Syntrophotalea carbinolica DSM 2380: one gene and its partner. The protein of the gene in region 2 interacts with the protein of the main gene of each other region in a pairwise test. Links are inferred from orthologs where the notes say so. Each region holds a gene or a part of one and is shown on either strand. Other genes may lie near its edges.

Region 1 (5,117 bases), 540 kb from region 2 along the record:
TGACCAAGATCCCGGAGGTGTTTTCGCAACGCGACCAACAGCAAAAATGCCACCCCGACACCGGCGAGATTCTTGAAAGGATAACCGCAATCCGGGCGGGATGGATTGACAATGGCAAGGGCCGCAGGTAGCGTTTCCGGAACCTGATGATGGTCGGTTATGATCAGATCCAGCCCCAGTTCAGCCGCCCGCATGGCCTGTGCGTGCGCGGAAACACCGCAGTCCACGGTCACCGCAAGAGTCGCGCCATGGGTCGCGCAATCTTCCAGGGCCGCGGCGGAAACGCCGTAGCCGTCCTTGAGACGCAGCGGAATATGATAGGAAACCCGGGCCCCGAAGGCCCTCAGGGTTTCAACCAGCAACGCTGTACCGGATATGCCGTCGACGTCATAATCGCCGTGCACCGCAATCTTTTCGCGGTTGCACACCGCCTGCGCAAGGCGCTCTACGGCCTTGTCCATATCGGCCATCAGGCAGGGATCGGGCATACTGGACAGTTTTGCCTGCAAAAAGGCTTGCACCTCATCGAGGGAGCCAAGCCCGCGCCGCAACAGCGCTTCCGATGCAAGTCGCGACAGGCCCAGGCATTGCTGCAAAGCCACGGCATCGAGTTGTTCGCTAACGTCTCGCTCTAACCAGAGCGTGTCGGATGCTTCACTCATATTTCCTCGGATCGATCGGTACGCACCAAAAGTGAAAGGGCCGGAAGGGTTTCCCCCCCCGGCCCCATTTTTACCAGTAACGGCAACCCGCAATCAAGGTGCCTTGACGGCCGCCTGCTTGCGATTCTTGTAGTCATCCCAGAACAGCAACACGGGGCTGGCAACAAAAATCGACGAATAGGTTCCGACCACCACCCCGACCAGCATGGCGAATGCGAAGTTGTGGATGACACCGCCACCAAACAGGAACAAGGCCAGGATAACCAGCAGCGTCGTTCCGGAGGTAAGAATGGTCCGGGACAGGGTTTCGTTGATACTGGCATTGACCCTGGTGGGGAATTCCTCCTTGGTCGATTTCGCGCAGTTTTCGCGGATGCGATCGTAAACGATAATGGTGTCGTTCAGAGAGTAACCGATGATGGCCAGAAAAGCGGCGATGATCGGCAGATCGATCTCCTTGTTGAACAAGGAAAACGCGCCAAGGGTGATAAGTACATCGTGCAGCAGGGCGATGATGGCACCCACGGCGAACTTGAACTCGAAACGAATGGTGATATAGATCAGGACGCCGACCATGGCAAAGACAATGGCCAGCAGACCTTTTTTGCGCAAATCCTTACCGACCTGCGGACCGACCATTTCCACCCTGCGGATTTCAACGGTACCTTCACCGTAGGTTTTTTCCAGGTGAAGGCGAATCTCATCAGCAAGCCCCTCGAGCTCGGAACTGGTATCCTGGGCGCGCAGCAGAAATTCATGGGAATCTCCCTCGAAGTTCTGCACCAGCAAACCCTTCATATCCATCTCCTTAAGAGCGGACTTGATCTGGGCTGCCTTGGTCGCTTCGGTAAACTTGACCTGAATGAGGGTTCCCCCGGAAAAATCGATACCGTAATTGGGACCGCCCTTGACGACCAGAGAACCCATGCCCACTACAATCAGCACCAGAGAGAAGATCAGCGCCAGTTTGCGCCAGCCGACAAAATTTATATTGATATCATGCTTGATAACCTGCATGCCGTCCTCCCTAGATACTCAATCGCTTGACCTGGTAGCGTTCCAGGAAAAAGTCGAAAATAACACGTGAGACGAATATCGCCGTAAACAGCGACGCGGCAATCCCGATGGACAGGGTCACGGCAAAGCCTTTGACCGGACCGGTGCCGAACTGAAAGAGCACCAAAGCAGCGATCAGGGTCGTGATATTGGCATCCATAATGGTCAAAAAGGCTTTACTGTAGCCGGCCTCCAGGGCATTGCGGGCACTCTTGCCGAGCCGCAACTCCTCACGGATACGCTCATAAATGAGCACATTGGCATCCACCGCCATCCCCAGAGTCAGCACGATACCGCCGATACCTGGCAGCGTGAGACTGGCCTTGCACAGACTCAGCATGGCCATAATGAACACCAGGTTGAGTACCAGGGCCAGGTTGGCCACCAGGCCGGCGAGGTTGTAATAGATGCCCATGGCCAGCACCACCGCCACGCAGCCGATAATGACCGACCAGATACCACGATGGATGGAATCCAGACCGAGGGAGGGACCGACGGTGCGATTTTCAAGGATGGTAACCGGCGCAGGCAATGATCCGGCCCGCAGTACGATGGCCAGATCGGTGGCCTCCTGCTCGTCGAAGGAACCGGAGATCTGCGCGCTGCCGCCGGAGATCCGTTCGCGGATAAACGGCGCGGAATAAACGGTATCGTCAAGCACGATGGCCATGCGCTTGCCGACATTGGAAGCGGTTATCTGGTCGAAACGCTTGGCACCGACAGCATTGAAGTCGATCGATACGTAGGGTTCGTTGAATCGGGGGTCTATCCGCACCTGCGCATCGGAGACCAGATCGCCGGTAAGCACGGTTTTGTCGTAGACCACCAAGGGCGTCTGGGTGACCGCGCCACTGCGCCGGTCAACCTGTCTTTCGTAAAGCAACTGGGTACCGGGAGGCAACACCCCTTTGGCCGCAGCCTGCAGATCGATGTTTTCCGCAACCATCTTGAATTCGAGCAAAGCGGTTTTGCCGAGCAGGTCCACGGCCCGCCGGGGATCCTTGATGCCGGGCAACTGAACCAGAATACGGTCGCTGCCCTGCCTTTGCAGAACGGTTTCACTGACGCCGAATTGGTCGATGCGGTTACGTAAGGTCTCGAGAGCCTGCTTCACGGCATTATCCTGGATGGACGCCACGGCAGAAGAGGAAAAGCGGAAATATTTTTCGATATAACCGCCCTGAGTTTCCAATGTTAAAGGCTCCAGATCGCGATAGCCGCCGTCGGCCATAAAGGCATCGACCTGCTTGCCGGCCTCGTCGTCATAAACAACGACAACCAAGCGATCGTTACCCACCCGGGAGACGCGCTTGAAAATGATGTCTTTTTCTTTCAGCTCGGTTTCCACCTGGTCGACGATGCCGTCGATCCGGCTTTCGACCGCTTTTTCGACATCAACCCCGAGAACCAGGTGCATGCCGCCCTGCAGATCGAGTCCGAGATGCAAAGGGTCGAAGCTCTTCTTCAGCCAATCAGGGGAACTGTTGGGAAACAGAGTCGGCATTAAAGCCAACAATGACAGAGCGAGGCAGAACAGTACAACCCCTCCCCGCAGCTTGATGCTCTTGGACATGGCTTTTCACTACTCCTTTCGCAATCAATGGCAACACGTCGTCCGACAATCCCCCGCGAGTTGAGTATTCCGGCAGGAGGTCCTGCCGAATCTCAATAACGCTCGCAGCAAGCGTCAGCGCCGTAAATAAGAATCTCTTCCCGCCCGCAATGGCAACATGCAAAAGCAACAGGTCGGATCCGCCGAAAGGGTTACCCCCTGAGGCTTAATTCTGCCCAACACTTACAATAGAGGAACGATTCATCTTGATTTTGACACCGGTGGCAACTTCCAGGGTGACGATTTCATCCTGCACGCTGGCCACTTTGCCATGAATGCCGCCGGCGGTAACGACCATATCGCCGACCTTGAGTGCATCCACCAGGTTCTTATGCTCTTTGGCGCGTTTTTGCTGGGGACGAATCAGCAAAAAGTAAAAAATACCGAACATCAACACCAGCATGATGACCGTTCCGTAGGGATTGCTTTGACCACCGGGAGGGGCCGCCATGGCATGTGCTTCGGAAATCCAGAACATAATCAGCTCCTTTAGTTTGAAGTTTCGATCTTCGAGGTTGAGTTTATGAGCAGACTAACATAAATGCAAGAACAGTCTCCGACTTTTTCAAACCGACAGGCCGCCATCGTTTCTACGTCGGTAAAAATCCGCACGGAAGGCTTCGAACCGGTCCTCTTCGATGGCAACACGTGCCTGCGCCATCAAATCCAGATAGTAGTGAAGGTTATGCCGGGTATTGAGCATCGAAGCCAGGATCTCGTTGCTTTGAAACAGGTGCCGCAGATAGGCACGGCTATAATGACGGCAGACATAGCATCCGCAGTCAGGGTCGATGGGACCGTCGTCGTCGGCGTAACGCGCCTGTTTGATGCTGATCTTGCCGAAAGACGTAAACAATGTTCCGTTGCGGGCATTGCGTGTCGGCATGACGCAATCGAACATGTCGACCCCACGGGCAATGCCTTCAATAAGGTTTTCCGGCGTCCCTACCCCCATGACGTAACGCGGCCGGTTGTCAGGCAACAGCGGCAGGGCCACATCCATCATCTCGTACATACGCTCGGCTTCTTCGCCGACGGACAGGCCGCCAAGGGCATAGCCGTCAAAGCCGATCTCCATGAGCTGCTCGGCACTTTGGCGGCGCAGATCGGCATGCATGCCTCCCTGTACAATACCGAACAGGGCTGAACCGTCCTGTGCGCTGCGGGCTTTTTTGGATCGCTCGGCCCAGCGCGTTGAAAGGGCCGTAGATTCGGCGACATACTCGCGCGAAGACGGATAGGGAATACATTCATCAAAGACCATGATGATATCTGACCCCAAAGCCTCCTGCACGGCGATAGACAGCTCCGGCGTAAGGATCTGATGGGAGCCGTCAAGATGGGACTGAAAACGTACACCTTCTTCGCTTATTTTGCGCAATTTCCCGAGGCTGAAAACCTGAAAACCGCCGCTGTCCGTCAAAATCGGTCCGTCCCAGTGCATGAAACGGTGCAAGCCGCCTAATCGCCTGACACGTTCATGGCCTGGCCGCAAAAACAGGTGATAGGTGTTGGCAAGTATAATCTGAGCGCCTTCTTCCTTCAACTGCTCCGGCAAAATAGCCTTGACCGTACCCTGGGTACCTACCGGCATAAACACGGGCGTTTCGACCACGCCTCGCCGAGTGATCATCCTGCCGCGGCGGGCTCTGCTGGTGGTATCTTGTTTTAAAAGTTCAAATCTGAAATCGGTCACAGATCACATTTCTCTCTAAAAGACGATCGAAGGAAACATTCGGAGACATCTCCGGACTTCGACATGGGTACCTATCAAAGGATCAACATAC
Region 2 (4,180 bases):
AAGGTGTCCCCTTCAAGCGAAACGGCCAGCGCGGGTACCCCCATCAAGGTCGCCTCCATAGCGGCACAAACGGTACCGGAGTAAGTAATATCGTCACCAAGGTTGGCACCGCGATTGATGCCGGCAACAACCAGGTCGGGCACCGATGAAAGTAACCCGTGAATACCGAGGTTAACGCAATCGGTAGGTGTCCCGTCAACGGCAAAAACGCCGGGTCGCAATTCGTCAGCACGTAAGGGAGCATGAAGGGTTAGCGCATGGCCAATGGCGCTGCGATCTCTATCGGGCGCGACAACCACGACCTGACCCAACCCGTGCAGGGAATCGGCCAGGGCTGCGATGCCGGGGGCATGGACACCATCATCGTTGGTTACCAGGATCAGCAATAAACGCCTCGTGGGAAGGTTTTAGTTATGCAGAAGGTATGAAATCAAAAACGGCCCCTGGAGTCACGGCTCCAGCGAGGCTCTTAATTGCAGTAAGTCCCGACGTATGTCGCGCAAAAGTTCAACAGCCTCCTCCGGATTAACCGAGGAGGCTGCCTTTTCGGAACCAGCCTGTTTGGCTAATATTTTTTTTGCACCGGCGATCGTATACCCTTGTCCGTACAGGATATCTTTCAGGTTAAGAACGAATTCGATATCGTCGCGTCGATAAAGTCGCTGCTTACCCTGACTTTTAACCGGGCGAATTTGTCGGAACTCGGATTCCCAGTAACGCAGGACATGAGGCTTGACGCCTGTCAACTGCGCCACCTCACCGATCTTAAAGTAAAGCTTATCAGGGATGGATACCTGCATAAAGGGCCCAGGGCGAGCAGAATCAGTCCTGCTCGTTAATAGCTGCCTTAAGTACCTGACTCGGCTTGAAGGTCAGAATATTACGGGAGCTGATTTCTATTTCTTCGCCAGTCTGTGGATTACGCCCGCGGCGGGTAGCTTTTTGCTTGACGACAAAATTACCGAATCCGGCAAGTTTGATCTTTTCACCCTTTTCGAGGGTGTTCTTCATAAGATCAAATACCATCTCAACGATATCTGAAGATTCCTTTTTAGAAAACCCGGTCTTCAGATAAACTTTTTCCACCAGATCAGCCTTAGTCATGGCCACGTCCCCCTTTTGAACCACAGATACTTGAATTCACGCGTTTTTTTATATCACAGGGACTTTCCCTAAGCAACCGATTTTTAGCACTGAGACATTACAGCCTGCTGGACAAACTTGCCCCTGCCACGCGAAAAACAAATCGATTGCCGCAATCATCACCAATTCCCAGGAGCAAGCCCCCATCCGTTCCGACCGGAATCTCCGGGATGTCATCAGGCATAGCCAAAGAAATAAGAAGCCGGCCGCACCTCGGGTTACCCTCCTTAAGCAAGGAGATTTAGCGTATTTCGGCCCCGAGTTTGGCGATCAGCGCCTTAACAATCTTATCATGGGCTTTTTGGATTTCTTCATCCTTGAGCGTTCGATCGTCACTGCGGTAACGCACCCGGATGGCCAAACTCTTCTTGCCTTCGGGAATCCCTTTACCCCGGTATACGTCAAACAATACGATATCCTCTACCAGCTTGCCTGTGGACCGGTTCAATACCTCGGAGATTTCACTGAAGGGGATGTCTTCATCGACCAGAAAGGCACTGTCTCTGGCAACTTGCGGAAACCGGGAGAGTGCACTGAAACCACCATGACCGCCGGCCGCCATAAGCAACTGCTCGAAATCGAGATCCAGCAGATAAACAGGCTGGTCGATATCAAAAGCGGCCAACACCTTGGGATGAACTTCGCCCAGAGTGCCCAATACTGTCTTTTTCTGCTTCAAGGTACAGGATTTACCAGGGTGGAGAAAGTTCTCACTGGAACTTCCATCCCAGGTCACTTTGGCGACATTAAAGCTGTCCAGGATCTGTTCAACGACCCCTTTAAGATCGTAAAAATCGACTTTTTCGTCATTCTGCCTCCAGCCTTCCTGTTCGCGACGACCACACAAAACGGCACAAAGTCGCCACTTTTCGATAGGAAGCACATCGTCCGTATGCGTCAAGAACACAGGGCGCAGCTCGAACAGATGCAGGTCGCTATTCTGATAAGCCACATTCCGCGTAACGCATTCCAACAAGCTGGGCACCAGACTGGTACGCATAACCGACTGATCTTCAGTCAGAGGATTGAGAATTTTAACCGGTTCCCGACGCGGGTCATCGTCCGACAGCTCCAGGCGATCCCAGGCCTCTGGCGCCACAAAAGAGTAATTAACCGTTTCGTTAAAGCCGGCAGCAACCATGACGTCGCGCAAACGTTTAACTTCCCTCAAATGCTGCGGAGGAAGATGACAGAGCATACGACCGGCGGGCATCGTCACAGGGATATTGTCATAACCGTTAAGTCGTGCCACCTCTTCAACCAGGTCGATATCTCTTTCCAGGTCGGGACGAAAAGACGGTATGGTGACCACCAGTCGGTCGATGTCTTTTTCTTCAACCGGTTGCACCTCCAGGCCGATAGAGAGCAAGTGAGCCTGAATATCATCCATCCCCAGCTTAAGGCCGAGGATTTCATTGACACGCTGAACGGCCAAGGTCACCTTGCGTTCGGCCAACGGACGGGGGAATTCGTCTATCATCCCCTTGCAAACGACACCTCCGGCGACCTGAACGATAAGCGCGGCAGCCTTATCCAGAGCAACCGGCACCATAGCGATATCGGCGCCACGTTCGAACCGATGGGACGCCTCGCTGCGCAACGACAGGCGTTTGCTGGTCCGACGAATGGCCAAGGGATTGAAATAGGCGCTTTCAAGCAGGATATCAACCGTTTCAGCCACAACCTCGGAATTTTCGCCACCCATAACGCCGGCCAAAGCAACTGCCCCCTGGCCATCACAAATCACCAGGTCGCTTTTTTCAAGACTGCGACTGACGCTATCGAGAGTGGTAAACTGTTCCTTGCTGGCGGCGCGTTTTACAACGATGCGCCCTTCGGCCAGGCGCTGATAATCGAAAGCATGCAGCGGATGCCCCAATTCCATAAGGATAAAGTTGGTTACGTCAACGACATTGTTAACCGACCGTTGCCCCACCGACTCCAATTTCCTCACCAACCAGTCCGGAGAAGGCCCGACCTTTACACCGCGAATCAGACGAGCGGCGTAGCGCGGGCAATACTCTGCATCCTCAATGGTTACCGAAGTAAGCGCCCGGGTCGACTCATCCCCCTCGGACAAAGGAGGTAAATTTACGTTCAAAGAACGTCCGCACATCGCGGAAACTTCCCTTGCCACCCCCAGTACGCTGAGACAATCGGGACGATTGGGGGTCAATCCAAGCTCGTAACGAACATCCTTAAGCCCCAAAACTTCGAACACGGGTTGCCCAGGCTCACAATCGGGAGACAGGATCATGATACCGTCGGAATCTTGAGCAAGCCCAAGTTCTTTTTCAGAGCAGAGCATCCCGAACGACTCCATGCCGCGAATCTTGGACTTTTTAATTTTAAAATCGCCAGGCAGGACGGTCCCCACCGTGGCTAACGCGACGACATCTCCAGCCTTATGGTTGGTTGCACCGCAAACTACCTGCACCGTATCCTGACCGTAATCCACTTGACAAACAGTCAACTTATCGGCATCGGGATGCTTATCGACGGAAACCAGTCGAGCAGTCACGACGCTGTCAAGACCCTCACCAATAAAATCCATACTATCGACTTCAAGACCGGCCATGGTCAAGCGATGGGCCAATTCATCCGGACTCATTTCAAAATCGACAAACTCTTTCAACCAATTATAGGTAACGATCATAACAGCGATCCTCTGAAATAATTATAGGTGCACAGGAAACGAAAAAGCTCTTAGAACTGACGCAAAAACCGTACGTCATTTTCGAAGAAGAGTCGCAAATCATTGACCCCGTATTTAAGCATGGCAATGCGTTCCACACCCATACCAAAAGCAAAGCCGCTATAAGTTTCGGAATCATAATCGACCGACTTGAACACTTCGGGATCGATCATGCCGCTGCCAAGAATTTCCAGCCAGCCGGAATTCTTGCAAACCCTGCACCCCTTCCCTTTGCACATCACACATTGGATATCGACTTCGGCACTCGGTTCGGTGAAAGGGAAAAATGAAGGACGAAACCTTACATTCAGACCTTTGCCGAAAATCTGGGACAAAAAGCTG

What was found. Proteins that work in one complex are often made in the same cells at the same time.
Region 1: the proteins of pheT (region 2) and secD interact in binary tests that used the Escherichia coli proteins (3 or more experiments, as listed by UniProt). The link is inferred for Syntrophotalea carbinolica DSM 2380 from one-to-one orthologs.

The regions. Positions count from the first base shown.
Region 1 is NC_007498.2:2,205,102-2,210,218, forward strand. Bases 991-3,938 are described here. They hold secD (protein translocase subunit SecD), read right to left. Parts: upstream 3,292-3,938; coding sequence 1,690-3,291; downstream 991-1,689. Other genes in these bases: secF (protein translocase subunit SecF), read right to left, coding at 991-1,679; yajC (preprotein translocase subunit YajC), read right to left, coding at 3,497-3,808; tgt (tRNA guanosine(34) transglycosylase Tgt), read right to left, coding at 3,896-3,938. Also shown: single-stranded-DNA-specific exonuclease RecJ, read right to left, coding at 1-662; more of secF, read right to left, coding at 756-990; more of tgt, read right to left, coding at 3,939-5,026; tRNA preQ1(34) S-adenosylmethionine ribosyltransferase-isomerase QueA, read right to left, coding at 5,101-5,117. UniProt on the Escherichia coli protein: Part of the Sec protein translocase complex. Interacts with the SecYEG preprotein conducting channel. SecDF uses the proton motive force (PMF) to complete protein translocation after the ATP-dependent function of SecA.
Region 2 is NC_007498.2:1,670,254-1,674,433, reverse strand. Bases 1,093-4,180 are described here. They hold pheT (phenylalanine--tRNA ligase subunit beta), read right to left. Parts: upstream 3,800-4,180; coding sequence 1,385-3,799; downstream 1,093-1,384. Other genes in these bases: pheS (phenylalanine--tRNA ligase subunit alpha), read right to left, coding at 3,850-4,180; PCAR_RS08015 (integration host factor subunit alpha), read right to left, coding at 1,093-1,104. Also shown: 5'/3'-nucleotidase SurE, read right to left, coding at 1-386; PCAR_RS08020 (MerR family transcriptional regulator), read right to left, coding at 450-800; more of PCAR_RS08015, read right to left, coding at 823-1,092.